Regions from separate parts of the Micromonospora sp. WMMD812 genome, predicted to be linked through region 2. Evidence: predicted binding sites of a transcription regulator. Region 2 holds the regulator's gene; each other region holds the start of a gene.
The links. Region 2 encodes HrcA, which represses chaperone genes, less so after heat shock. Its sites were predicted from a motif close to GGTTNGCACNCTCNNNNNGAGNGTGCNAACC; they were not measured.

Region 1 (9,287 bases), 2.1 Mb from region 2:
CAGGCCCCTCGACCGGAGCAGTTCCTCGCCGTTCGACATGCGCCAATGACAGCACGCGCGACCTGCGTCGACAACCTTCCGACGGTGAGGCGTGGCCCCGACCACAGCCCGACACCGGCTCCGGCCCCTGAACCGGACCGGGACGGCCTGCGTGTAGCCGGACGAGAGCCTGGGCGGGCGGACCGGCGAACCGTAGGCTGGCTGACCGCGAACCGAGATCCTTCCGGAGGTGCCGATGTTCGAGCAGATCCAGGGCCTGCCGGTCCACGTCCTGGTGGTGCACGCGGTCGTGGTGTTCGTGCCGCTGCTCGCGGTGCTCGCCGTGGCGTACGTCGGGCTGCCCCGCTGGCGGCCCCGGCTGGACTGGGCGGTGGGGATCCTCGCCGTGCTCGCGCCGCTGACCGCGTTCGTCGCCATCCAGTCCGGTGAGGCCCTCACCGACGCGCTGGTGGCGCGGGGCTTCCAGGGGCCGATTCTCGATCAGATCTTCGAGCACTCCCGGTACGGGGACATCCTGTTCCGGCTCGTCCTCCCGCTCGGCATCGTGGTCCTCCTGCTGCTGGTCGCGACGAGCGGGCACCGGCGGGTGCCGAAGCTGCCGCCGCTGGTCACCCCGGTCCTGTCGGTCGCCGTGGTCGCGCTCGCGATCGCCTCGCTGGTCTACGTCTTCCTGACCGGGCACTCCGGCGCCGAGACCGTCTGGGGCACCACGCTCTGACCGCCCTGCCGGCCGGACCGGCCTCCTCGAGCGGCGGCCGGCCGGCGCTCAGAAGATGATCCGGGAACAGAGCACGCAGACCAGGATCACCAGCACCACCCCGGCCAGCGCGCCGAAGCCGTAGGTGACCCGCTGCGCCCGCTGCTCCGCCGCGTCCAGCGCGGCCATGTCCTGCGGCGGCAGGCTCCGCGGCGGGGCCGGGCGCAGGTGTACGGGTGGCCGCCAACCGGCCGGTGGCGGCGTGCTCGGTGGCGGCCCGGTGTAGCCGCCAGCTGCCCCGCTGCCGCCGGTGGGGGCCGCGGACTGGTCGGGCAGCCCCTCGCTGCCGGCCGGTGGCCGCCGCCAGTAGTCGTCCGGGGAACTGCCGCCGGTGGGGTTCGTCACGCCGTCCGACGCTACCAACGCCAGGGCCCGCTCACCGGGGGACGCGGCCGTCGCCGGACCGGGCGCACCGGCTCGGCGGCCGGGGCGGCGGACGGGCCTGCGCTACCCTTGCCGGTCGTGAGCACCAAGGACCCGGGTTTCGGCGGCGACGAGAACCGCACGGTCGACCTGAGCGACGACTTCGAGGTGCTGCCCGAGCAGACGGCCGACGACACCGACCGCGGCTGGGGCGAGCGGACCGGCGGCAACGACGACTGGCTGCTCGCCGAGCGCCCCCCGCACTGGGACTGACGGACCCTCAGTCGCGTACGACGACGGCGAACCGGCTGCCCTCCGGCTGGCCGACGGTGCGCTGCGCCTGGTCGGGAGCGAGGGCGAGGTAGAGCGCGGAAGAGCCGTCGGTCGCGCCGGCGCCCACCACGTCGAGCACCAGCGCCCGGGTTGCCAGCAGGCTCGCCTCGGCGGGGCGACCGCCGGCCGGCACCGCGAGCAGGTCGACCCGGGCGCCCCGCCGGACCACCGCGAGCGCGGCCGGCTCGGCCAGGCGGACCGGGACGCCCACCGCGCCGGCGGGCAACGGCAGCGGTCCGCCGCGCCGGTCCGGTCGACCGGCTCCGGCCCGGCGACCTTGTCCGTGCCACTGGCCGCGCCCGGTGCGGCCGGGGACGCCGTCGGCGCGGCCACCGGGGTCGGCGGGCAGCCGGGCGGGGTGTGCAGCAAGACTGCGGCGAGACCGAGCAGCACGGCGACCAGGCTGGCGCGGAGCAGTGCGCTGCCGCGCGGGAGGTGCGGCCGGCGTACCGGGCGGAGTGATCCTGCCCTGCCCGTGCCTCCGCCGGCCATCACACGCCTCCCGCCCTCGGCCGGGCGCCGAAGCGGCACCCGATGGGCGGCACGCTACGGGCTGGTGGGCCGGCGGCCCGGCCGGGTAGCGACGGGCTGTGGACAACGGCCCGCCCTGTGGACAACTCCCGTGCGCTGTCCCGCTGTGCTAGACGGCGGGAGCCCCGAGGTCAGGACGCGGAGCTGGAGCCGCTGGCGGCCGGGGCCTTGGTCGTCCCGCCGCTGGACGAACCGCTCGACGACGACGTGGACGTGGTGGTCGACGTGGTCGAGCCGGACGACGACTCGGACTTCGCGGGCTTGGCGGCGCCACCGTTCGACGCGGTGTCGCCACCGCCGGAGGACCGGGAGTCGGTGCGGTAGAAGCCGGAGCCCTTGAACACGATGCCGACCGAGTTGAAGACCTTGCGCAGCCGCCCCTCACACGCCGGGCACTCGGTCAGCGGCGCGTCGGAGAAGGACTGCACCGCCTCGAGCTGGTGGCCGCACGCGGTGCAGGCGTACTGGTACGTGGGCACGTTCTCCTCCGGTTCTGGACTCGGCCGGTTGGCACTCAGCGCATTCGAGTGCCAATGGTGCGTCATGCGCCCCGGGTTCGTCCAGCGGACGTGTGGGGCGCGACACTCGGCGGCGCACCCGGCGCGGCAGCCTCGTCGGACGCACCGGACCCGCCGGACGCACCCCCCACACGTGGCAGGGACGGCGGGGCGGCGTCCAGCGTACGCAGCCCGGCGGTGGGGGTGACCACCGCGCGTACCGGACGGTCGTGCGGCTCGGCCGGCACCGCCGCGACCAGTTCCCCGTCGTGCAGCGGGACCACGGTCAGGGTCGGTGCCGGCACCCGGGCCAGCGCGCGGTCGTACGAGCCGCCGCCCCGGCCCAGCCGAATCCCACGCCGGTCGACCGCCAGCGCCGGAACCACCACCAGCCCGGCGTCGGTGATCGCCCCCACCCCGAGCCGCGGCCCGGTCGGCTCACGCATCCCCCGGCCGGCCGCGGCGAGGGAGTCGGCCCCGTCGTAGCGGGCCCAGTCGAGATCCAGGTCGGGGCGGAGCACCGGCAGCAGCAACTCGCCGCCCGGCGGCAGCGCGGCGCGCAGCGCCTCCGGCAGCTCCGGCCCGCCCGGCTCGGAGCCGACCGGCACGTACGCCGTCACCCGGACCGGGCGCAGCCGGTGTACCAGAGCGACCAGCTCGGCCTGGACGCGCGCCGCGGCCGCCGCCCGGGCCCGGGCGCTCAGTTCCCGCCGGCGGGCGAGCAGAGCCGTACGCATGTCGCGTTTCGCCACATGGGTCACTTCCGCTTCATCAGAAAATTCCGGCACGCAACACTCCTGACGCAACGCCTCTCCCATGGTTGCTCTGTGTCAGCATCGCAGCATCGGAGGCGGAACTTCCGGGGGGAACCGAGTGACGCTACGCGGGCGGTTGACGGCGGCCTTCCTCGCGGTCGTCCTCGGCCCGGTCCTGCTCGGCGCCCTCTTCGTCGCCTCGACCGTCGACGCCGTCGACCGCGGCCGTTCCACCGAGCGGCTGGCCGTGGCCGCGGCGACCGTGCGTACCTCGGTGGACGCCCTCTGCCAGCAGTTGCGCGCCGCGGCCGACGCGGTCGCGCTCGCCGCCGGTGACCGGGCCGGCACCGCGGGCCAGGTGGTCAGCCGGGGCCTGGCCGCCGCGGTGGTGGTGCGGGACACGGTCGGCGAGATCACCTACGCCACGCCCGGCCCGCCCGCGACGCCGTGGCAGGAGTGCGCCGGCCCGGCACCCGCTGACGGCCCGGTCGGGGCGCTGACCGCCCGGGTCGACCTGCGGGACCGCGCCGGCACGACGCTCGGCACGGTCACCGCGGCGCAACCGGTCGACCCGGCTTTCGTGGCCCGGCTGGCCGCGGTGACCGGCGTCGCGGTCACCCTCCTCGACGACGGCACCGGGCCCGCGCGGGTCACCCACACCACCGAGTCGAGGGAGGTACGCGACGCGGTGCTGGCCGCCGCCGGCACGCTCGACGGCGAGCAGGTCAGCGAGACCGACGACGGTCGGTACGTACGCCGGATCGGGCCCTCGTCCACCCAGCCGCTGCCGCTGGTGCTCTCCGTGCCGAGCGACCAGCCGCCCGGGCTGCACACCACGCTGGTCGCCGCCGTGGTGCTGGCCGCGTTGCTCGCCGTGCTGGCCGCCTGGCGGCTCGCCCGGGTCACCACCCGGCCACTGGTCGAGCTGGCCGCCGCGGCCGACCGGGTCGCGCACGGCGACCTGAGCGCCCGCGTCCCGGTCCGGACCCGCGACGAGGTGGGACGGCTCGCCGGCGCCTTCAACCGCATGACCCGGGAGACCGGCTCGTACGTGACGGCACTGACCAGCAGCCGGGACCAGTTGCGCGGCCACCTGGCGGTGCTGGGGGACACCCTCGCCAGCACCCACGACCTGCAACGCATCCTGCGGGTGATCCTGCACAGCGCGATCGCGGCGACCGGCGCCCGGGCCGGAGCGGTGCTGCTGGTCGACTCCGGCGGGCTGCTCGTGGCGCAGTGCGCCGAGGGTCTCGACGGGCGCTGGCCCGAGGGGGAGGCCCCGACGACCCTACGGGTGCCGGTCGGCAGCGGCGTGCTCGGCGCGGTCGCGGCCACGGGCGAGCCGCGGTGCGGCCGGATGGAACCGGCCGACGTGCCGCCGGGGGAGCCGCGCTGCCGGACGTACGTCGCGGTCCCGTTCGCCGCCCCCGCCGGGCTCGGCTCGGCCGGGCTCGGCTCGTCCGGCGTCCCGGCCGGGGCCGGTCCGGCGGACGGGCCCGCCGCGACGGGCGGACGCGGCACGGCCGACGGGGTGGCGGTGCCCGGCCCGGTCGGCCCGCCCGTGGACGCGGTACCCGGTCCGGCCGGCGCGGCCACGGCGGGCGCCGGGTACGGCGCGGACGACACACCGACCGCCGAGCTGCCCGGCGGCGTCGGCTTCGGGATTGGCGGGGAGGCGGGCGTCCCGGCGACCCTCGGCGTCCTCGCCCTCTACGACCGGCTCGGCGCGGACGAGTTCGACGACGACGACCTGGTCACCCTGCGCACCTTCGCCGGTCATGCGGCGGTGGCGGTGGACAACGTCCGGGTGCACGAGGAGGCGCAGCGCCTGTCCCTCACCGATCCGCTGACCGGGCTGTGGAACTACCGCTACCTGCGCGAGTCGATCCGGCGGGAGGTGGAGCGGGCGAGCCGCTTCGGCCGGATGCTCAGCGTGCTTGCACTGGACCTGGACCGGTTCAAGGACGTCAACGACACCTACGGGCACGCGGCGGGGGACACCGTCCTGGCCGAGTTCGCCCGCCGGGTCCGTGGCGAGATCCGCGAGGTGGACCTGGCCTTCCGGCAGGGCGGGGAGGAGTTCGTCCTGCTGCTGCCGGAGACGGACGCCCGGGGAGCGGCGATCGTCGCGGAGCGGCTCGGCGCGGCCATCCGGGACACCTCCGTCCCGGTCGAGGCGCACTCCGGCTCCCCGGTGCCGATCCGGGTGACCGTCTCCATCGGCATCGCCGTCTACCCCGACCACGCCAGCACCGGCCAGCAGGTGCTGGACGCCGCCGACGACGCGCTGTACGCCGCCAAGGCCGCCGGCCGGGACACCTACCGGGTCAGCCCGCGCCGGGCGCTGTTCGCGCGCGAGCTGCCGGTGCCGGCGGGCGCGATGAGCCCGCCGGACGGCCTGCCCCGCGCCGGCCGTGCCGCCGTGCCCACCCGGCCCGAACCCGCCGTGCCCACCCGATCCCAACCGGCCGCGTCGACCCGATCCGAACCGGCCGCGTCGACCCGGCCCGAGCCGGCCGTGCCGCTCCGCGCCGAGGTTCCCGCGGCGTGCGCCGCCGAGGTCACCGCGCGTGTCGAACCGGCGCCCGCCGAGGTCGAGACCACCGACGACTCGCTCGGCCCGGCGCTCACCGGCCCGGACGTCGCCCGGGCCGGGCCCGGTTCCCCGCGTTCGACCCCGGGCGGCGGCGCGTCTTCCGGGCCACACCCGCCGCGGCAGAGCCGTGGCCGATAGTCTCGCGGCATGTCGGTGCACTCAGCGAACTCCTCAGGTACGGCCGCCGCGACCGGCCGTACTCACGCGGTCAAGGCCGTCATCCCTGCCGCCGGTCTGGCCACCCGGTTCCTGCCGGCGACGAAGGCGGTGCCCAAGGAGCTGCTGCCGGTGGTCGACCGGCCGGTGTTGCAGTACATCGTCGAGGAGGCCACCCAGGCCGGCATCAACGACGTGCTGTTGATCACCGGACGGGGTAAGACCTCGATGGTGGACCACTTCGACCGCCGTCCCGACCTGGAGGCCCGGCTGGAGAACAAGCCGGAGATCCTGGCCGCAGTGCAGCGCCCCAGCGAGCTGGCCGAGATCTACACCGTCCGGCAGCCCGAGCAGCTCGGCCTCGGCCACGCCGTCGGGTACGCCGAGTCACACGTCGGCGATCAGCCCTTCGCGGTGCTCCTCGGCGACGAGTTCGTCAAGCTCGACCAGCCCCTGCTGCCGGCCATGCTGGAGCTCCAGGCCCGCACCGGGGGCGTGGTGCTGGCGTTCTTCGAGGTCGACCCGGCCGAGACCAAGCGGTACGGCATCGCCTCGGTCGAGCCGGCCGAGGCGGAGCTGACCGACATCGGCGAAGTCGTCAAGGTCACCGGCATGGTGGAGAAGCCCAAGCCGGAGGACGCGCCGAGCAACCTCGCCGTCCTCGGCCGGTACGTGCTGCCCGGGACGATCTTCGACGCGATCCGGCGTACCGAGCCGGGCAGCGGCGGCGAGATCCAGCTGACCGACGCGATGGAGCTGCTGCGCACCGAGGGCACGCCGGTGCACGCGATCGTCTACCGGGGCATCCGCTACGACACCGGCATGCCGCTGGGCTACCTCCAGACGGTGGTGCAGATCGCCGTCGAGCGCGACGACCTCGGCGCCGAGTTCCGCAAGTGGCTGGTCGACTTCGTCAACTCCGACGCGTCGGGTGGATCTGGTACATGACCGCGACGGCCGACGCCGAGGCGGCCGCGAACGAGTTGACGCCGCTCGCCGACTACCTGGGCAGCGTGCTGCGCAGGTTACGCGCGCTGCCTCCGCTCGACCTCGACCTCACCCAGGCGTACGGCAACGTCCTCGCCGAGGACGTCGTCGCGCCGCACGCCTTCCCGGCGTTCGACCAGGCGGCGGTGGACGGGTACGCGGCCCGCTGGGAGGACATCTCCGGCGCGGGCCGGGCCGCCGGCGGGCGGGCCGTACGCCTCAATGTGGTCGGTGACCTCGGCGCGGCGAGCTGGCGACCGGTCCGGCTCACCCCCGGCTCGTGCTTCTCGGTCGCCGCGGGGGCGCCGCTCCCGGTCGCCGCGGACGTGGTGGTCCCGGTGGAGTGGACCGACCAGGGCATGGCCGCGGTGGAGATCTACCGCACCCCCAAGCGGGGGTACGGCCTCCGCCGGGCCGGCGAGGAGGTGCCCGCCGGCACCGTGCTGGCCCGCGCCGGCACGTACGTCTCCCCGGCGCTGGTCGCGGTCTTCGCCGCCACCGGTATCGGGCACGTGGTGGTGCGGCCCAGCCCGCGGGTGGTCATCGTGGCCACCGGCGACGAGCTCGTCGACGTGGGCCGGGGGAGCCAGCCCGGCCAGGTGGTGGACGCGAACTCGCACGCGCTGACCGCGGCCGCCGTCGAGGCGGGCGCGCTGGCGTACCGGGTCGGGATCTGCGACGACGACCCGGAGGGGCTGCGCGGGCTGCTGGAGGACCAGACCCTGCGCGCCGACCTCATCATCACCACCGGTGGCACCGGTACCGGCCCCGGCGACATGGTCCGGCGGATCCTCTCCCGTCGGGAGGGCGGCCGGGCCGGGCCGGTGGCCTTCACCGACGTGGCGCTCTACCCGGGCACCGCGCTCGGGTTCGGCACCGTCGGGGCCGAGGAGGTGCCGGTCGTCTGCCTGCCCGGCGACCCCGGTGCGGCCCTCATCGGCTTCGAGGTGCTGGCCCGGCCGGCGATCCAACTGCTGGCCGGAGCCGAGCCGGTGTTCCGGCCCAGCGTCCGGGCACACCTGTTGGAGACCGTGTCGTCGCCCGGTGGACTGCGCGAGTTCCGCCCCGCCCACGTGGCCGAGCGACGCGGTGGCGGCTACACCGTCCAGCCGCTGAGTGGCGGGCCGTTCACCCTCTCCGGGCTGGCCGAGGCCAACGGCCTGCTCGTGCTCGGCGAGCGGGTCACCACGGCCGCCGCCGGGTCCACGGTGGACGTCCTGCTGCTGGACCGCCGACGATGACCGGACCCGCGAGCCCCGCCGCCGTCCACGGAGGGCCGGGCCGTCGGGTGCGCGAACCCGGCGGGCAGCGACCGGGGACGCTCGGTCCGTGCTCGCGAGATCCGCGGTCGCGGGCGTAGGGTCCCGCCCGTGAGCCTCTTCGGAACCGGACGACCGCCCGGCTGGCCCGCCGTCCTCGTGGACGGTCCGGTGGTGCTGCGGCCGTACCGGCGTTCGGACGCGGCCGCCTGGTCGGAGGTGCGGCGGGCGAACCAGAGCTGGCTGGCCCCGTGGGAGGCGTCGCTGCCCGGCGACTGGGACGAGCTGAACTCCCCGGCCGCGTTCCGCTGGGTGCACCGGGACCAGCGCCGCTCGGCGCGTACCGGCGAGGGGATGCCGTTCGCGGTCTGCCTGCGCGAGAACGGGCAGGAGCGCGTGGTCGGGCACCTCAACGTCGGCAGCATCGTCCGGCGGGCGTTCTGCTCCGGATACGTGGGTTACTGGGTGGACCACCGGGTGGCCGGGCGCGGCGTGATCCCGACCGCGCTGGCGCTCGCCGTGGACCACGCCTTCGGCCCGGGCGGGCTGCACCGGGTGGAGGTCAACATCCGGCCGGAGAACCGGCCGTCCCGCCGGGTGGTGGAGAAGCTCGGGTTCCGCGAGGAGTCGTACCACGTGCGCTACATGCACATCGACGGTGCGTGGCGGGACCACATCGGATACGCGATGACCAGCGAGGAGGTCGCCGCCGAGGGCGGACTGTTGGCCCGCTGGCACCGGGTACGTGCCGCGGCGAGGTGAACCGTCCCACGCACGGGATCGGCGCGCCGTACGGGCATCACGGACAGTCGCCCGTAACCTCAAGTAACTGCAAGCTGTGGCAAGCGCTGCATCGCCGTACGATCCACGCGGCCGACGCCGGTCGGCGAAAGATCCTGCGGCCGGGCGGCGGTTGCTCCGAATTCGGTGACGGGAGGGGTGAGGGTGCCGACCTCGGTGCTCCTCGCCGTCCTCGCCGCCGCCGGCCTGCTCGCCCTCGCTCCGGCGCTGGTTCGCCGGTACGACGCCACCGAGCGGCTGGTGGCGGAGCGG
Region 2 (9,287 bases):
GCGGCGAGCAGCCGGTGCGGCAGGTCGAGGGCCTCGGACGCGGTGCCGGAGGAGACGAGCACCGCGCACCCCATCGCGGCCGGTGTGCCCTCCCCGCCGCGCCGGCCGTACACCCCGGCCAGGAAGCCCGGCATGGCGCCGTCGTGCCCCACGTGCATCACCCGGCCGCCCTGCGGGACCAGGATCAGGCCGAGCCCGAAGCCGCCGCCCCAGAGCGTCTCGTCGGTCACCGTCACCGGCCAGCGCATCTCGTCGAGGGTGGCCGGCGCGAGCACCGCGCCGGTCGCGTCGAGGGCCGCCGGGTCCGCCAGGAAGGCCGCCCAGCGGGCCATGTCCCCGGCGGTGCTCCAGAGCTGGGCGGCCGGGCCGACCGCGCCGAAGTCGGTCGGCGGCTCCGGGTGCGCCTCGTCGGAGTACGCGTCGACCAGGAACCCGGTGGCGGCCCGCGGGCCGGGGGTGACCGTGGTGGTGGTCAGCCCCAACGGGATGAGCACCCGATCGGTGAGCACCTCAGCCCAGGTGCCGCCGCGCAGCTCCGCGACGAGCCGGCCGAGCAGCGCCATGCCCAGGTTGGAGTAGTGGTAGCGACGGCCCGGCGGCAGCACCCGCTCCGCCCGGGCCAGGTCGGCCAGGAGCTGCTCGGCGTCCGGCGCGCGCAGCGTGTCCCACACGTCGCCGTACGGCTCGCGTTGCAGGCCGGCGGTGTGCGAGAGCAGCCGGCGCACGGTCAACTCGCCGTGCGCCGGCAGGTCCAGGTGCCGGCCGACCGGGTCGTCGAGGTCGAGCAGGCCGTCGTCGCGGCACTGCAGGGTCAGCACCGCGGTGAAGGTCTTGGTGACCGAGCCGATCCGGAACCGCGTCTGCGGGTCGAGCGCGGTGTCGTTGCCGGTCCAGCCGACCGCGCAGGTCCACAGCGGCCGGTCGGCCCGGTGCAGCGCCGCCGAGACGGCCGGAACCCGGGCCTGCGCCTGGACGCGGCGCACCATCCGGCCGAGCCGGTCCGTCACCTGGGTCACGCGAGGTCCCGGGCCAGCATCGGGCCGAGCGGCGCGCCGCCGAGCAGGTGGGCGTGCGCGTGGAACACCTCCTGGCCGCCGTACGCACCGGTGTTGAACATCAGCCGGAAGCCGTCGCCGAGCAGCCCCTCGTCCTCGGCCACCGCGGCGGCCGTGGCCAGCACCTCGCCGGCCAGGACCGGGTCGCCCTGGGCGAGCGTGGCGACGTCCGCGTAGTGCTCCTTGGGGATGACCAGCACGTGCACCGGCGCCTTCGGGCCGATGTCCCGGAAGGCGAGGGTGGTCGGGGTCTCCCGGACGACGGTGGCCGGGATCTCCCCGGCGACGATTCGACAGAACAGGCAGTCGGTTCCCATCGGGGCATGCTAAGCCGCAGCCGGGGGCCGGTGGGCGAGACCGGGCGGCTCCGGCATGATGGCGCGCGTGATTTCACGGGCGGTACTGGTGACGGGGGGCTCGCGCGGCATCGGGCGGGCGGTGGTCAAGGCCTTCGCGGCCGGCGGGGACCGGGTGGCCATCCACCACCGGGACTCGGCGGCGCTGGCCGAGGAGCTGCGGGCGCAGCTGCCCGGCGACGGGCACGTGGTGGTCCGGGCCGACCTCGCCGACCCGGACGCGGTCCAGGCGATGGTGGACGAGGCCGCCGAGCGGCTGGGCGGGCTCGACGTGCTGGTGAACAACGCGGGCGTGTTCGGGCCGGCCGACCCGCCGCACCCGGTCTTCGGGAGCTCCTACGCGCAGTGGCGGCAGCGCTGGCGGGAGGTGCTGGACACCAACCTGTTCGGCGCGGCCAACGCCACGTGGTGCGCCGCCCAGCACATGCGTGACCGGGGCGGGCGGATCGTCAACGTCTCCTCGCGCGGCGCGTTCCGGGGCGAGCCGGCCAACCCGGCGTACGGGGCGAGCAAGGCGGGCCTGAACGCGCTCGGGCAGTCGCTGGCGGTGGCGCTGGCCCCGTACGGCATCGCGGTGGCCACCGTGGCGCCCGGGTTCGTCGAGACCGACATGACCAACGAGCACCTGAAGGCCGAACGCGGCGCGGCCGTGCGGGCGCAGAGCCCGTTCAACCGGGTCGCCCGCCCCGAGGAGATCGCGGCGGCGGTGCACTGGCTCGCCTCACCGGAGGCGGAATGGGCCTCCGGCACCATCGTCGACCTCAACGGCGCCTCCTACCTCCGCAGCTGACCCCCGCCCGACCCCCGCTCCTGTCGATCATGCACTTGTGGTGCCCAAGAACTCGCGTTACGCCCCTTTTGTGCGGCACCACAACTGCATGATCGACCCGGGCGGGGACGGGGCGGGCGGGGGCGGCGGGTTACCAGCGGTGTAGGCGGGTGGCCAGGACCGTCAGGGCGGCGACGCCGGCGGTGGAGGTGCGGAGGACGGACGGGCCCAGGCGGACCGGTCGGGCGCCGGCCTCGGCGAAGGCGTCCAGCTCCGCCGGGGCGATGCCGCCCTCCGGTCCGACGACCAGCACGATCTCGCCGCCCTCGGGCAGGTCCTCCGTGGTCAGCCGGGCCTCGGCCTCCTCGTGCAGCACGAACGCGGCGGCGGCCCCGGCGATCCGGCGGGCCACCCGTGCGGTCGACTCGTCCGGGGCGCCGGCCACCACCGGCAGCCAGGGGCGGCGGGCCTGCTTCGCCGCCTCCCGGGCGGTCCCGACCCACTTCTCCCGGGCCCGTACGCCCCGGTCGCCCCGCCACTGCGCCACCGAGCGGGACGCCGCCCACGGCACGATCTCGTCCACCCCGACCTCGGTCATCGCCTGCACCGCCAGCTCGCCCCGGTCGCCCTTGGCGATGCCCTGCACCACCACCAGGCGCGGGACGGGCGCGTCCGCGTACCCCCGGGAGGTGACGTCGAGTTCCAGGCTGCCCCGGCCGACGGCGGTGACCACGGCGGTGGCGGTGCCGCCCCGGCCGTCGGCGAGCAGCAACTCCTCGCCCACCCGCAACCGCTGCACGGTCGCCGCGTGGTGCCCCTCGGGCCCGCCGAGGGTCAGCGAGTCGGTGGCGGGCAGCGACTCGACCAGGAAGAGCGGGGCGGACACGATCAACAGGCTAGCCGCCCCGGCACCGGCCGGGGCGGCGAGGCCGGATCAGGAGCCAGCCGGGACGACGAGGCCGCATCAGGCGTGAGGCCCGATCAGGCGCACGGCCGGATCAGGCGTGGCCGTTGAAGGCGTCGCGCATCCGGGAGAAGAAGCCGCCCTGCTTGGTCAGCTCGGCGACCTCCTCGCCCCGGGTCTTGGCGAACTCGCGCAGCATCCGCTCCTGGTCGGCGTCGAGCTTGGTGGGGGTGCGCACGTCGAGGTGCACGTAGAGGTCGCCCCGGCCGGTGCCGCGCAGATGCGGCACACCGCGGGCGCGCAGCCGCAGGGTGCTGCCCGGCTGGGTGCCGGACTTGACGTCGACCGTCTCCTCGCTGTCCAGCGTCTTGATGGTCAGCCGGGTGCCGAGCGCCGCCGCCGTCATCGGCACGGTGACCCGGCAGTGCAGGTCGTCACCCTTGCGCGAGTAGACGTCGTGGGGCCGCTCGTGGATCTCCACGTAGAGGTCGCCGGCGGTACCGCCACCCGGGCCGACCTCGCCCTGCTGGGCCAGCCGGATCCGCATGCCGTCCTCGACGCCGGCCGGGATCTTCACGGTCAGCGAGCGGCGGGTGCGCACCCGGCCGTCACCGGCGCAGGTGGGGCAGGGGTGCGGGATGGTGGTGCCGTAGCCCTGGCAGACGGTGCAGGGCCGGGCGGAGACCACCTGGCCGAGGAAGGTGCGCTGCACCGACTGCACCTCGCCGCGGCCGCCACACGCCTCACAGGTGGCCAGGTGGGTGCCGGCCGCGGTGCCGGCGCCGGCGCAGGTGGTGCAGAGCACGGCCGTGTCGACGGTGATCGGCGCCTCGACGCCGAACGCTGTCTCGTGCAGGTCCAGCTCGAGGCGCAGGATCGCGTCGGCGCCCGGCCGGGTACGCGGCCGGGGCCCGCGCGCGCCGCCCGCCGCGCCGCCGAAGAACGCGTCCATGATGTCCTGGAAACCGACGAACGGGCCGGCGCCGCCGGGGCCACCCGGGCCGCCGGCGCCACCGCCGCCCGGCGCGAGCGGGTCGCCACCCAGGTCGACGATCTGCCGTTTCCGGTCGTCCGAGAGGACCTCGTACGCGGCGTTGATGTCCTTGAACTTCTCCTGAGCCTCCGGATCCGGATTGACGTCCGGGTGGAACTGGCGCGCAAGCTTGCGGTAGGCGCGCTTGATCTCGTCGTCGGAGGCTTCCCGGCTCACGCCGAGGATGCCGTAGTAGTCCCTGGCCACTGCGTTCCGTGTCCTCATGTTTCGTGTCGCGTTGCGCCGGTCGTCGGCCTTGGCTGCGGTCAGTTCTGGGCCAGCAGGTCGCCCACGTAGCGTGCCACGGCCCGCACCGTGGCGATGGTGCCGGGGTAGTCCATCCGGGTCGGCCCCAGCACACCCAGGCCGCCGACGATGGTGGCCCCCGGGCCGTAGCCGGTGCTCACCACCGAGGCGGCGCGCAGGTTGTCGACCTCGTTCTCGTCGCCGATCAACACCCGGGTGGTGCTCGGCTCGGTCTCGCCGATGAGCTTGAGCAGCACGACCTCCTCCTCGAGCGCCTCGAGGATCGGGCGCAGCGAGCCCTGGAAGTCGAGCAGGCCGCCCCGGGTCAGGTTGGCCGTGCCGGCCAGCGCGATCCGCTCCTCGTGCCGCTCGACCAGCGTCTCCAGGAGGACCGTGGAGAGGGTCGCCATGGCCGGGCGCAGGTCGGGGGCGGCCTCGTCGACCAGCGCCTGCACCAGCGGCGGCGTGTCGGAGAGCCGGCTGCCGGCCAGCTTCTCGTTGACCACCCGGCGCAGGTCGGTGACGTCGTCGGCGAGGATCGGCGCCGGCATCTCGACCAGCCGCTGCTCGACCCGCCCGGTGTCGGCGATCATCACCAGCATCAGCCGGGTGGTCGAGATCGGCACCAGCTCCAGGTGCCGGACCGTCGAGCGGGCCAGGCTCGGGTACTGCACGACGGCGACCTGCCGGGTCAGCTGGGCCAGCAGGCGGACGGTGCGGTGCACCACGTCGTCCAGGTCGACCGCGCCGACCAGGAAGCGCTCGATCGCCCGGCGCTCGGCCGGGCTGAGCGGCTTGACCCGGGACAGCCGGTCGACGAAGAGCCGGTAGCCGCGATCGGTGGGCACCCGGCCGGCACTGGTGTGCGGCTGCCGGATGTAGCCCTCCTCCTCGAGCACGGCCATGTCGTTGCGGACGGTCGCCGGCGAGACCCCGAGCTGGTGCCGCTCGACCAGCGCACGGCTGCCGACCGGCTCCTGAGTGGCGACGTAGTCCTCGACGATCGCGCGGAGCACGGCGAGCTTGCGGTCGTCCAGACCCATCCTCCCCACCTCCTACGCGCATCGTCCGCCGCCCCTCGGGACGGCGGGCGACAATCCTGGCACTCGTCCGTAGCGAGTGCCAGTCTACGTCGGCGGGCCCGCCGACGCGATGATCAACGACGGACGGCGGGTGCGGCCCCGACCACGCCACTCCGCCGGTACCCGGACGATCCGGGCCGAACGGGCCGCCGACCCGGGCGGTGTCGCTCTGGTGCGGCGTTGCCGGTGGCCCCTACCGTGACGTTCATGACTGAACCACCTCGCCCTCCCGGCACGGGTGAACCCGGCGGCAACCCGCCGGAGCCGCACCCGCCGTCGGCAGTTCCCGGCCCGTCCGCCGCGGACGAGCCGCCCACCGCACCACTGTCCGGGGCCTCGGGCCCGGGCGGCTATCCCCCGCCCGGTGGCTATCCGCCACCCGGTGGTGACCGACCGCCGTCGGGCGGCTACCCGCCCCCAGGTGGCGGCACCCCACCGGGCGGCTACCCCCCGCCCGGCGTCGGCTATCCGACCGGCGGCGCCTACGGCGCCCCCGGCGGCGGGTTCGCCAACAACGAGGACAAGACCTGGGCGCTCGTCGCGCACTTCGGTGGCGCGGCTGGGATGTTCCTCAGCGCCGGCGTGCTCGGCTGGATCGCCCCGCTGGTGGCGATGCTGGCCCGGGGCAACCAGTCCCCGACCGTCCGGGCGCACGCCGTCGCGGCGCTCAACTTCCAGTTGATCTGGTCGATCGTCGGCCTGGCCGGCTGGGTGCTCGCCTGCATCCTGATCGGCTTCGTCGGGGTCGCGGCGGCGGTCATCCTCGGCACGGTCTTCGGCATCCTCGCCGGGATCAAGGCCAACGAGGGCCAGCTCTACCGCTACCCGATGTCCGCGAGCCTCGTCAAGTGATCCCGGCCGGCCGCTCCCCCGGCCGGTCGGGCACCCTCACGGCAGCAGGTCACGGACGACGGCGTCAGCGAGCAGCCGGCCGCGCAGGGTGAGCACGGCGCGGCCGGCCTCGTACTCGCCGGGGGCCAACAGCCCGTCGGACAGCGCCCGCGCGGCGCCGGCCCGCCCGGCCTCGTCCAGCACGTCCAGCGACAGCCCGGAGGCGAGCCGCAGCCGCAGCATGACGTCCTCCATGTGCGCCTCGTCCCGGGTGAGCACCTCGCGGGCCAGGCCGGGCGACGCCCCGGCCGCGAGCCGCTGGGCGTACGCGGTGGGGTGCTTCACGTTCCACCAGCGCACCCCGCCGACGTGGCTGTGCGCCCCCGGCCCGAGACCCCACCAGTCGGCGCCGGTCCAGTAGAGCAGGTTGTGCCGGCACCGGGCGGCCGGCGTACGGGCCCAGTTGGAGACCTCGTACCAGGAGAAGCCGGCCGCGCCGAGCGCGGTCTCCGCGGCCAGGTAGCGGTCCGCCGCCACATCGTCGCTGGGGTACGGCAGCTCGCCGCGGCGCATCCGGGCGGCCATCCGGGTGCCGTCCTCCACGATCAGGGCGTACGCGCTGACATGGTCGACGCCCGCGGCCACCACCTGGTCCAGCGAGGCGGCGAAGTCTTCGGCGCTCTCCCCCGGCGTGCCGTAGATCAGGTCGAGGTTCACGTGGTCGAACCCCGCGTCGCGCGCCTCCAGCGCGGCGGCCGTCGCCCGCCCGGCGCTGTGGGTGCGGTCCAGGATCGCCAGCACGCCCGGCGAGGCGGACTGCATGCCCAGCGAGATCCGGGTGTAGCCGGCCGCCCGCAGCGCCTTGAGCGACGCGGGCGTGACCGACTCCGGGTTGGCCTCGGTGGTCACCTCGGCGTCGGGCGCCAGGCCCCAGGTCCGGTCGATCTCGTCGAGGATCCGGGCCAGGTCGTCGGCGGGGAGCAGGGTGGGAGTGCCGCCGCCCACGAAGACGGTGTCGACCCGCTTGGGCGGGGTGTCGCCGAGCACCCGGGCGGCGAGCCGCAGCTCGGCCAGCACGGTGTCGGCGAACTCCTCCCGGCTCGCCCCGCCACCCAGCTCCGCGGCGGTGTAGGTGTTGAAGTCGCAGTAGCCGCAGCGGCTGGCGCAGAACGGCACGTGGAGGTACACGCCGAAGCCCCGCGCGCCGACCGCCGAGGTCGCCGCGGGGGGCAGCGATCCGTCGACGGGGACCGTCTCGCCATCTGGAAGCACGCCGGGCATGGCCACTAGTGTGCCCGGCATGACCTCTCCCGACGCGCTGGTGCGGGTCGCCACGGCCCGTGGGGTGACCACCCTCACCCTGGACAGCCCGCACAACCGCAACGCGCTCTCCACCCCGCTGATGACGCGGCTGCTCGACGGCCTGGCCGCCGCGGTCGCCGACGACGCCGTCCGGGTGATCGTGCTCGACCACACCGGTCCGGTCTTCTGCTCCGGCGCGGACCTCAAGGAGACGGCCGCCGCGTACGCGAGCGGGACGGTGCCGGCCGGCATGCTCGGCGACGTGCTGGCCGCGGTCTGGGAGTGCCCCAAGCCGGTGCTCGCCCGGGTCGCCGGGCCGGCCCGGGCCGGCGGCCTGGGCCTGATCGCCGCGGCGGACCTGGCGGTCTGCGCCGAGGAGGCCACGTTCGCGTTCACCGAGGTGCGGATCGGGGTGATCCCGGCGGTGATCTCGGCGACCGTGCTGCCCCGGTTGCACCCGCGCGCCGCGGCCGAGCTCTACCTCACCGGGGACACCTTCGACGGCCGGCGGGCCGCCGAGATCGGGCTGGTCACCGCGGCGGTCCCGGCCGACGCGCTGGACGACGCCGTGGCCCGGTACTGCGCCTCGCTCGTGCGGGGCGCGCCGGGCGCGCTCGCCGGGGCCAAGCAGCTGCTGCGCCGCCCCGCCGCCACCGACCTGCGAGCCGAGATCGCCGACCTGGCCGCGCTGTCCACCGGCTACTTCCTCTCCGAGGAAGGGCGCGAAGGCGTCCTCGCGTTCCGCGAGAAACGATTGGCTCGATGGGTGGCCGCTCTGGACGGTGGTTCCGCCGATCATTCCGGCTAGCGCGGGAACGCTGGTCATGCGGACCAGCACGGCTACGTTCGCTCCGGTCCGGCCGGCGCCACGCCGGTCGGGGCGCCGCCGGCGCGACTGACCTGCGCGTTCATGCGCCCGGCCGGACGGCGGCCGGGGCGCTCACCGAGCGGCGGCGTCCCGGCGTCCGGTGCCGCCACCAGGCGGTCGCGCCGCCGTCGACCGGGTAGTTGGCGCCGGTGATGTACGCCGCCCGGTCGGAGGCGAGGAAGACCACCAGCTCGACGACCTCCTCGGGACGGGCGAAGCGCTTCACGAGCTTCTTGCTGGTGATCGCGTCCCGGGCCGCCTGGTCGACGCCGAGGTCGCGCTCGCTCGCGGGGGTCAGGATGGGCCCGGGGCTGATCGCCACCGCCCGGATCCCGTGGGGCGCTCCCTCGAGGGCGAGCTGTCGCATCATGCCGATGAGCCGGACGGGAAGCGGTGCGGGCAGGTGAGACCGTGCCCGGAGCGGGAAACGTCCGGTCGGTACGGGCGCGACCCGGCCGGTCCAAACCGGTCGGACGACTCGGAAAGGCCGGCCGGGGACGTACTCTTGTCGGACTCGTCGAGCAGGGGGTGTGGGTGCGAACTCGGGCGGTCGTGGCGGGTGGCGTGGTTCTCGTCCTCTTCGCCGTGGTGGGTGTCCTGCTCGTCGTGCGGCGGCTCGGCAGCGAGCTGCGGCTGCCGACGGTCACCCGGAACTGCACGGTGCAGGCCGACGGCCGGGTGACGCTGGACCCCGAGCAGATGGCCAACGCGGCGACCATCGCGGCGATCGGCGCCCAGCTGGAGATGCCGGAGCGGGCCGTGGTGGTGGCGCTGGCCACCGCCTACCAGGAATCCGGCCTGCGCAACCTGGCCGGCGGCGACCGGGACTCGGTCGGCCTGT
Region 3 (9,287 bases), 580 kb from region 2:
GGCCGTGCTCGCCGACCTCCGTCTCCCAGCAGCCCCGGGAGCCGCACTCGCAGCGCTTGCCGTCGAGGACCACCTTCATGTGGCCGACCTCGCCGCCGTACCCGCCGTGCCCGGTCAACCGACGCCCGCCGGCGATGATGCCGGCACCGACCCCGACGTCGCCGTAGAGGTAGATGACGTTGTCGCAGCCGGCGGCGGCGCCCCTGGCGTGCTCGGCGAAGGCCGCCACGTCGGCCACGTTGCCCACCGTGACCGGCGCGTCGATGCCCAGCTCGGCCCCGAGCGCCGCCCCGATCGGCTCGTCCACCCAGCCGGTGGTGGGCGCGAGCCGCACCAGCCCGTCGTCCCGGCGGACCATCCCGCAGACCGCCACCCCGGTGCCGACGCAGACCGCGTCGGCGGGCACCGCCTGCTGCATGTCCTTGGCCGCGCCGGCCAGCAGCGGTGCGGCGTCCGCGGCCACCAGCCCCCGGGGTCGGTCCAGCTCCCGGCGGTCGAGCACCGCGCCGCCGAGACCGACCCGCGCGGCCCGCAGCCGGTCGACCTCGATGCTGTACGCGTACGCGTAGATGCGGCCCGACTCGGGCCGGACGACCAGCGACGGTCGCCCGGCCCGGCCGGTCTCCTTCGGTGGCCCCTCGCTGACCAGGCCGGCGCCGGCCAGGTCGGCCGTGAGCGCGCCGATCGTGCTCCGGTTCAACCCGAGCGCGGTCGTCAACTCCGCGCGCGAGGTCGCCCCGTGGACGTGCACGTGACGCAGCAGGGCGCCGAGGTTCTGCCGACGGATCTCGTCCTGGCTCGGTCCTGTGCGCATGGGTGGCACTCCGGGCGGGGCGTGGGTCAACGGGTGCCGGTCGCCGTCGAGCGGCGGCGGGAGAAGGCGTCGACGCTCGCGGCGAGGAGCAGCACCGCGCCGGTGAGCACGTACTTGACGCCCGAGCTGTAACCCATCAGGCCCATGCCGTTGTCGATGACGGCGATCACCGCACCGCCGAGCACCGCGTCGAGCACCCGGCCCTTGCCGCCGAACAGGCTGGTGCCGCCGATGACCGCCGCGCCCACGGCGTAGAGCAGGACGCTGCTGCCGCCGGTGTTCGGGTCGACCGAGTTGGCCCGGCTGGCCGCCACGATGCCGCCGACGGCCGCCATCGAGGAGCAGATCACGAAGACCGAGATGCGGATCCGGTCGACGTCGATACCGGCCCGGCGGGCCGCCTCCTTGTTGCCGCCGACGGCGTAGATGTGCCGGCCGTAGCTCGTGCGCTGGAGCACGAACGTCCACACGACCAGGAGCAGCGCGATGATCGGCACCACGATCGGCACGCCCTTGAGCGAGGTGATCAGGACGTTGCGACTGCGCTCCAGGTTGAGGATGAACACCGCCACACCGAGGACCAGTGCCAGGCCGCCGATCCGGGCGAACACCACGGCGATCGGGTCGGTGATCAGCCCGCGGGCGGCCCGGTTGCGGTGCCGGAGCAGTTGGACGGCCGCGTACCCGGCGACCGCCACGAGAACCAGCACCCAGCCGAGCAGCGGGGGCAGGTTGCGGTTGGCGATGGCCACCAGCGTCTCGTCGCGGATGGAGATGTTGCTGCCCTCCTTCATGAGCATCAGCGCGATGCCCTGGAAGGCGAGGAAGCCGGCGAGGGTGACCACGAAGGACGGGATGCCGACCTTGGCCACCAGGAAGCCGAGCGCGGTGCCGATGACCACGCCGGTGACGATCGCGGCGAGCACCGCCACGTACCAGGGATAGCCGAGCACGGTCACCACGTTGGCCAGCACGGCCGCGCAGACGCCGCTCGCGTAGCCGGCGGAGAGGTCGATCTCGCCCAGCAGCAGGACGAAGACCAGCCCCATCGCGATCAGGGTGACCGCCGCGCCCTGGGTGAAGAGGTTGGCGAAGTTGCCGGCGGTGAGGAACGACGGCCGCGCGATGGAGAAGACCGTGCAGAGCACGAGCAGCCCGAGGACGGCCGGCAGCGCGCCGATGTCGCCGCCGCGTACCCGGCTCCAGTAGTTGCGTACGTGGCTGCCGACGGTCGGCGCCGGGGTGACGGCCGCCGGGCCTTCGTTCTGCACGACGGTCGTGGTCATCGAGTGCCTCCTGTGGACGAGTCGGCCGGCTCCGCGCCGTTGCCGTTGCCGCCCGCCGGAGCGGACTCGGCGGCGAGACCGAGCCTGCCGGAGCGGCCGGCGGTGATCAGCTCGACCACCTGCGAGTGGGTGATGTCGCTGGTCTTCACCTGGGCGACCATCTGGCCGAGATAGAGCGCGGCGATCCGGTCGGAGACCGCGAAGACGTCGTTCATGTTGTGCGAGATGAGCACCACGGCCAGACCGTTGTCGGCGAGCCGGCGGACCAGCTCGAGGACCTGCGCGGTCTGCGCCACGCCCAGCGCGGCGGTGGGCTCGTCCAGGATGACGAGCCTGCTGTTCCAGAGCACCGCCTTGGCGATCGCCACCGTCTGCCGCTGACCACCCGAGAGGCTGGAGACGTGCTGTCGCAGCGACTTCACAGTGCGGACGGAGAGACCGGCGAGTGTCTCCGCGGCCATCTGCTCCATGGTCGGCTCGTCGAGGACGATGCCGCTGCGCTTCTCCCGGCCGAGGAACATGTTCTGCACGATGTCGAGGTTGTCGCAGAGCGCGAGGTCCTGGTAGACGACCTCGATGCCGAGCGCGGCGGCGTCCCGGGGGCTGTGGATGCTCACCGGCTGGCCGTCGAAGTGGAACTCGCCGGCGTCGGTCGGGTAGATGCCGCTGATGCACTTGACCAGGGTCGACTTGCCGGCGCCGTTGTCGCCGACCAGCGCGGTCACCTCGCCGGGGTGGGCCGAGAAGGCGACGTCGTGGAGAACCTGGACGGGACCGAAGCTCTTGTCGATCCCGCGTAGCTCCAGCAGGGGTGTTGCGGACACGGGGGTCTCCTTCGGGTGGAGGGGGATCTCAGGGCCTGACCGGCGAGTGCCGCCCGGCACGGGAGGGGGACTCCCGTGCCGGGCGGCGGGCTGCGCCTCGGCGGGTGCGGCGTCAGGTCAGCTGATGCCGGCGTCGGTGCAGAGCTTGGCGAAGGTCCCCGTGCAGATCTCGTCCTTGGTGACGAAGCCGTCGGCGATGACGTCCTTGACGTTCTCCTTGTAGATCGCCTTCGGAGTCAGCAGCACGGACGCGACGTCCCGGCCGCCCTCGGGGTCCTTGACCGTCTGACCGGTCTCCTTCCGCTCTCCCTTGGCGAGCGCGATGGCCAGGTCGGAGGCGGCCTTCGCCTCCTCCCGGATCGCCTTGTAGACGGTCATGCACTGGTCACCGGCGAGGATGTTCTGCAGGCCCTCGGGGGTGGCGTCCTGACCGGTGACCGGGACCTTCCCGTTGAGCTTGTTCTTCTTCAGGATCGAGATGGCGGCGTTGCCCAGGCCGTCGTTCGCGGCGAGCACCCCGTCGATCTTGCCGCCGGCCTTGGTGAGCTGCTGCTCGAAGATCGTGGCGGCCTGGGCGTTGTCCCAGTCCGGCACCGAGTCGTCCGCGACCTTGGTGTACTCCTTCGAGTCGAACTTCGGCTTGAGCACCGAGTCGTACCCGTTTTTGAAGAGGGTCGCGTTGTTGTCGGTCGGCGAGCCGTTGAGGTAGGCGATCGACGGGTTCTTGGCGGCCTTGTCGGTCAGGCACTTGACCAGGCCCTCGCCCTGAAGCTTGCCGACCGCCTCGTTGTCGAAGCTGACGTAGTACTCGGCCGAGCCGCCGAGGGTCAGCCGGTCGTAGTCGATGGTCGCGACGCCCTGGGACTTCGCCTTGTCCAGCACGGCCTTGCCGGTGCCGGAGTCGAGGTTGACGATCATCAGGGCGGTCACGCCGTTGGTGATCATCTGGTCGGCGATGGTCTGGAAGGCGGTCTTGTCGCCCTGGGCGTTCTGGATGTCGTACTGGACGCCGGCGGCCTTGAAGGCCTCCTCCAGGAACTTCCGGTCCGCGCCCTCCCAGCGGGCGGAGGACTTGCTGTCCGGCAGGATCACGCCGATCTTGGGGGTCTTGTCCGCGCCGGCCTCGCTACCACCGGAGTCGTCGCCACAGGCGGCCATGCTGCCGGTGGCCAGGAGGCCCACGGCGGCGAAGGTGAGGAGCCCCTTACGCATGTGCAGGGTCCTTTCGGGGTGGGGGAAGGTGTTTGTTTTGTTGTGTCCGGCAACGTATTCCGGCGCCGATGTGGGGCACAAGAGTGCCGAGGTGGCGAGTTTGTTGGCGGCGGTAACAATTCAGCAACGTGGCCGTCACTCCCAGGTCACCGAACGAGAAAACGCTCTCCGGTCGCCACATCCGTCCCGGAAAAAAGCGCCGGCCTCAGCGTGAAATCTGGCGGTGACCGGCGTCACGAGCCGGAGGGCGTCCAGCGCCACGACACTATCCACAGTGGAGTCGCACGGTGCGGGGGAAAGGGTCAGCGGGCCGCGACCGGTGCCGTGCGCGCGTCGGTCAGCGCGACCAGGTCGGCCGGGGCGAGTTCGAGTTGGAGGCCACGCCGGCCGGCCGAGACGTAGACGGTGGGGAAGTCCAGCGCCGAGGAGTCGAGGACGGTGGGCAGCCGCTTGCGCTGGCCCAGCGGGCTGATCCCGCCTCGGACGTAGCCCGTGGCCCGCTCGGCGACCGACCGGTCGGCGAGCGCCGCCCGCTTGCCGCCGACCGCCGCGGCCAGCGCCTTGAGGTCCAGCTCACCGGTCACCGGCACCACCGCCACGGTGAGCGCCCCGTCGACGTCGGTGACCAGCGACTTGAACACCCGCTCCGGCGGTACGCCGAGGGCCGCCGCGACCAGCGCTCCGTAGTTCGACGCGCCCGGGTCGATGTCGTACGGGTGGGTGCGGTGGACGATCTTCCGCTTCGCCAGCAGCGCCGTCGCTGGTGTGCCCTGTCCCGCCACGATCGACAACCTAGCCCCGCACCGGCTGGCACACCAGCACGGTGGGCGCACCGGCCACCCGGGTGAGCACCAGGCTGGCCGCCGCGTCGCCGGCCAGCCGCAGGTCCCGTCGGAGCTGCTCCGGGGTGAGCGCCGAGCCGCGCTTGAGGATCTCCACCCGGCCCACGCCACGCTCCCGGAGCAGGGCGCGAAGTCGCTTCAGCGAGAACGGCAGCACGTCGGTGACGGCCAGACAGCGGGTGTACGGGCTCTCCGCCGGGGTGTCGGCGTAGAGGTAGGCGATGCTCGGGTCGGCCAGGGTGGCGTCGAGGCGGTCGGCCAGTTCGGCGACCAGGTGGGCGCGCACCACCGCCGGGTCGGGGTCGTGCACGAAGCGCCGCACCGGCCCGACCGGCGCTTCGCGGTCACCGGTGCCGGTGAGCTGGTGGGCGTTGTCCGGCGACCCCTCGCGCAGCAGCGTGGACGGCGACCCCTCGCGCAGCAGCGTGGACGGCGACCCCTCGCGCAGCAGCGTGGACCGGCGGGGCACCTCGGCGAGCCGGCCGCACCAGAGCGCCGCCTCGACCAGGTCGCCGTCGACGCTGACCCACTCGGCCTCGGCGCCGTCGGGGATGAGCCCGTGGTCGAGGCCGGGCGCCACCTTCACCACCGTGCGCGGCACCCGTTCGGCCAGCCCGGTGACGAAGTCCCACGGCGGCGAGTAGGCGTTCGGGTCGAAGATCCGGCGGCCGGTGCCGGCGGTGCGCCGGGCCGGATCGCAGAAGACCGCCTCCACCCGGGTCACGTCGAACGCGGTGGCGTCCCCGCACTCCACCGTGAAGAGGTCGGCCAGCCCGGCCGCCTCGGCGTTGGCGGCGGCCATCGCCGCGGTCACCTGGTCGGCCTCCACCCCGTACACCCGGATGCCGGCGCGGGCGGCGGCGAGCGCGTCGGCGCCCAAGCCGCAGCCGAGGTCGGCGAGCGTGCGCACCCCGGCGGCGCGCAGCCGCTCGGCGCGCCGCGTCGCGACCACGCCCCGGGTCGCCTGCTCCAGGCCGGCCCGGGTGAGGAACATCCCGGCCGCCGCCGGCCCGAACTTGGTCGCGGCCCGCCGGCGCAGCTCCGACTGGGTCAGCGCCGCGGCGGCCAGCCCGGCGGGCACGCCGGCCGACCGCAGGGCGGACGCCGCGGCCAGTGGATCGCCGCCGGCCACCCGGGCCGCCGCGGCGAGCGCGGTCGCCCCCTCGGCGGTACGCAGGGCGGCGAGCTGGTCGAGATCCACCCGCCCATTGTCCGGGCTCGACCAGGGTGCCCGGCCCGGGGTGTCGGGGTGCGGAGCAGCCCGGCCGGGCTGTGGGGGTGCGGGGCGTCCGGCCGGGGTCGGGCTGGGGCGCCCGGCCGGGTGCCGGCGGAGCTGTGGCGACACGGAGCCGGGCCCGTTGGCACTCTCCTTGACGGAGTGCTAGCCACGGAATAACCTGCGATTAGCACTCTCACCCTGAGGGTGCCAGCTTCCGGGTCCCGCGACCCGGGCGCTGAACGCCAGGCGGACCGGCACCCGCGACGACGGCCCCGCCCGGTGGCATGTGGCAGATTGACGCTGGTCGGCCCAGTCGACCGGCACAGAAACCAGTACCCCAGGAGGGTATGCCCGTGACTACCGCGACCAAGGTTGCGATCAAGCCGCTCGAGGACCGGATCCTGGTCCAGGCGAACGAGGCTGAGACCACCACGGCGTCGGGCATCGTGATCCCCGACACCGCCAAGGAGAAGCCGCAGGAGGGCACCGTCCTCGCTGTCGGCCCGGGGCGCGTCGACGACAACGGCAACCGCATCCCGGTTGACGTCAAGGTCGGCGACACCGTCATCTACTCGAAGTACGGCGGCACCGAGGTCAAGTACGCCGGCGAGGAGTACCTGGTGCTCTCCGCCCGCGACGTCCTCGCGGTCATCGAGAAGTAAGCAACCGATCAGTGTCGGTGCCCCGGTCCGGCTCGCCGGGCCGGGGCGCCGTCGCTTGAAGGGACATTCATGGCGAAGATCCTGAGCTTCTCGGACGACGCCCGGCACCAGCTGGAGCACGGTGTCAACGCCCTCGCGGACGCGGTCAAGGTCACCCTCGGCCCGCGCGGGCGCAACGTCGTCTTGGACAAGAAATTCGGTGCGCCGACGATCACCAACGATGGCGTGACCATCGCCAAGGAGATCGAGCTCACCAACCCCTACGAGAACCTCGGCGCGCAGCTGGTCAAGGAGGTGGCGACGAAGACCAACGACGTCGCCGGCGACGGGACCACCACCGCGACCGTGCTGGCCCAGGCGATGGTCCGCGAGGGCCTGCGCAACGTGACCGCCGGGGCCAACCCGGCCGGCCTCAAGCGGGGCATCGACGCGGCGGCCGCCAAGGTCTCCGAGGCGCTGCTCGGCCGGGCCGTCGAGGTCGCCGCCAAGGAGTCGATCGCGCACGTCGCGACGATCTCCGCGCAGGACGCCACCATCGGTGAGCTGATCGCCGAGGCGATGGAGCGGGTCGGCCGCGACGGTGTGATCACCGTCGAGGAGGGCTCCACCCTCACCACCGAGCTGGACGTGACCGAGGGTCTCCAGTTCGACAAGGGCTTCATCTCGCCGAACTTCGTCACCGACGCCGAGGCGCAGGAGTCCGTCCTCGAGGACGCGTACATCCTGATCACCACGCAGAAGATCTCCGCGATCGAGGAGCTGCTGCCGCTGCTGGAGAAGGTCCTCCAGAACAGCAAGCCGCTGCTGATCATCGCGGAGGACGTGGAGGGCCAGGCGCTCTCCACCCTCGTGGTCAACTCGATCCGCAAGACCCTCAAGGTCTGCGCGGTCAAGGCCCCGGGCTTCGGCGACCGGCGCAAGGCGATGCTCCAGGACATCGCGATCTCCACCGGCGCCGAGCTGGTCGCCCCGGAGCTGGGCTACAAGCTCGACCAGGTCGGCCTGGAGGTGCTCGGCACCGCCCGGCGCATCGTGGTCGACAAGGAGAACACCACGATCGTCGACGGTGGCGGCCAGTCCTCCGACGTCGCCGACCGGGTGGCCCAGATCCGCAAGGAGATCGAGGCCTCGGACTCCGAGTGGGACCGGGAGAAGCTGGCCGAGCGGCTGGCGAAGCTCTCCGGCGGCATCGCCGTGATCAAGGCGGGTGCGGCCACCGAGGTCGAGATGAAGGAGCGCAAGCACCGCATCGAGGACGCCATCGCGGCGACCAAGGCCGCGGTCGAGGAGGGCACGGTGCCCGGCGGCGGTGCCGCCCTGGCGCAGATCCTGCCGGTGCTCGACGACGACCTCGGCTTCACCGGTGACGAGAAGGTCGGCGTCTCGATCGTGCGCAAGGCGCTGGTCGAGCCGCTGCGCTGGATCGCCCAGAACGCCGGCCACGACGGCTACGTCGTGGTGCAGAAGGTCGTCGGCAAGGAGTGGGGCCACGGCCTCGACGCCGCCACCGGCCAGTACGTCGACCTGGCCAAGGCCGGCATCCTGGACCCGGTGAAGGTGACCCGCAACGCGGTCTCCAACGCCGCTTCCATCGCCGGTCTGCTGCTCACCACCGAGAGCCTCGTGGTGGAGAAGCCGGCCGAGCCGGAGCCGGCCGCCGCCGGCGGGCACGGCCACTCGCACGGCCACGGTCACCAGCACGGCCCGGGCTTCTGACGTAGCTCGTTCGCCCGGTCGGGGCGCACCGCCAGCCGGCGGTGCGCCCCGACGCGTATCCGGCGAAGGTCATTACCGGTCGCTGACGTCACTACCGGCCGCCCGGGCCGATCGGAAACACTGGGGCCCATGAGCACCACCACGCGCCGGTACGGCGCCCTGGCCGGGATCACCGCCGCCACGGTGGCGATCGGCACCGCCGAGCTGGTGGCCGTGCTGACCGGCCCCCGATCGGCACCGCTGGTCGCGGTCGGCGGCGTGGTCGTGGACACCGTTCCGGAGCCGCTCAAGCAGTTCGCGATCGACCTCTTCGGTCGGCACGACAAGCTCGCCCTCCTGATCGGGACGGCGCTGCTGCTCGCCGGCTTCGCCGCGTTGTTGGGCGCGCTCTCGGTGCGCCGGCTGGCGGTGGGCCTCGCCGGGATCGCCGGCTTCGCCGCGCTCGGCGTGGCCGCCGCCCTGACCCGAGCCGGCGCGGACGCCCTGGACGCGCTGCCCTCGCTGGTCGGCGGCGGGCTCGGCGCGATCGTGCTGTGGGCGTTCGTCGCGGGCCCGCTGGAGCTCGACCCGTGGCCGTGGACCCCGCCCAGCCCGGGCCGCCGGCCCGTCACGCCCTTGTCAGCGGCGAGGCCGGGCGAGCCGATGGTCCCGCCGCTCGCTGGGGACGAGGGTGCCGCCCGACAGGAACCCGGCAACCCACCGGCCGCGCCGG

Region 1: O7603_RS18085 (FmdB family zinc ribbon protein) is a predicted target of HrcA. The motif match lies at 2,490-2,520, and genes of this name have one in related genera.
Region 3: groES (co-chaperone GroES) is a predicted target of HrcA. The motif match lies at 6,380-6,410, and genes of this name have one in related genera.

What each region holds. Positions count from the first base shown of each region.
Region 1 covers NZ_CP114904.1:3,941,596-3,950,882, reverse strand. Annotated here, with positions in the region: gene O7603_RS18110 (Fur family transcriptional regulator) at 1-39, opposite strand, end outside; gene O7603_RS18105 (DUF2231 domain-containing protein) at 236-718, shown strand; gene O7603_RS18100 (hypothetical protein) at 767-1,102, opposite strand; gene O7603_RS18095 (hypothetical protein) at 1,220-1,393, shown strand; gene O7603_RS18090 (hypothetical protein) at 1,401-1,679, opposite strand; gene O7603_RS18085 (FmdB family zinc ribbon protein) at 2,116-2,463, opposite strand; partial or broken gene O7603_RS18080 (5-formyltetrahydrofolate cyclo-ligase) at 2,658-3,269, opposite strand; gene O7603_RS18075 (diguanylate cyclase) at 3,355-5,970, shown strand; gene O7603_RS18070 (UTP--glucose-1-phosphate uridylyltransferase) at 5,980-6,936, shown strand; gene glp (gephyrin-like molybdotransferase Glp) at 6,933-8,216, shown strand; gene O7603_RS18060 (GNAT family protein) at 8,346-8,996, shown strand; gene O7603_RS18055 (hypothetical protein) at 9,174-9,287, shown strand, end outside.
Region 2 covers NZ_CP114904.1:6,047,408-6,056,694, reverse strand. Annotated here, with positions in the region: gene O7603_RS28075 (serine hydrolase domain-containing protein) at 1-1,016, opposite strand, end outside; gene O7603_RS28070 (histidine triad nucleotide-binding protein) at 1,013-1,372, opposite strand; gene O7603_RS28065 (SDR family oxidoreductase) at 1,440-2,201, shown strand; gene O7603_RS28060 (16S rRNA (uracil(1498)-N(3))-methyltransferase) at 2,332-3,066, opposite strand; gene dnaJ (molecular chaperone DnaJ) at 3,179-4,324, opposite strand; gene hrcA (heat-inducible transcriptional repressor HrcA) at 4,384-5,406, opposite strand; gene O7603_RS28045 (DUF4870 domain-containing protein) at 5,653-6,297, shown strand; gene hemW (radical SAM family heme chaperone HemW) at 6,334-7,557, opposite strand; gene O7603_RS28035 (enoyl-CoA hydratase-related protein) at 7,577-8,386, shown strand; gene O7603_RS28030 (SDR family oxidoreductase) at 8,487-8,816, opposite strand; gene O7603_RS28025 (hypothetical protein) at 8,975-9,287, shown strand, end outside.
Region 3 covers NZ_CP114904.1:5,466,134-5,475,420, forward strand. Annotated here, with positions in the region: gene O7603_RS25355 (ROK family transcriptional regulator) at 1-814, opposite strand, end outside; gene O7603_RS25360 (ABC transporter permease) at 841-2,100, opposite strand; gene O7603_RS25365 (ATP-binding cassette domain-containing protein) at 2,097-2,924, opposite strand; gene O7603_RS25370 (sugar ABC transporter substrate-binding protein) at 3,042-4,136, opposite strand; gene ybaK (Cys-tRNA(Pro) deacylase) at 4,439-4,921, opposite strand; gene O7603_RS25380 (methyltransferase domain-containing protein) at 4,929-6,179, opposite strand; gene groES (co-chaperone GroES) at 6,545-6,859, shown strand; gene groL (chaperonin GroEL) at 6,929-8,575, shown strand; gene O7603_RS25395 (molybdopterin-dependent oxidoreductase) at 8,705-9,287, shown strand, end outside.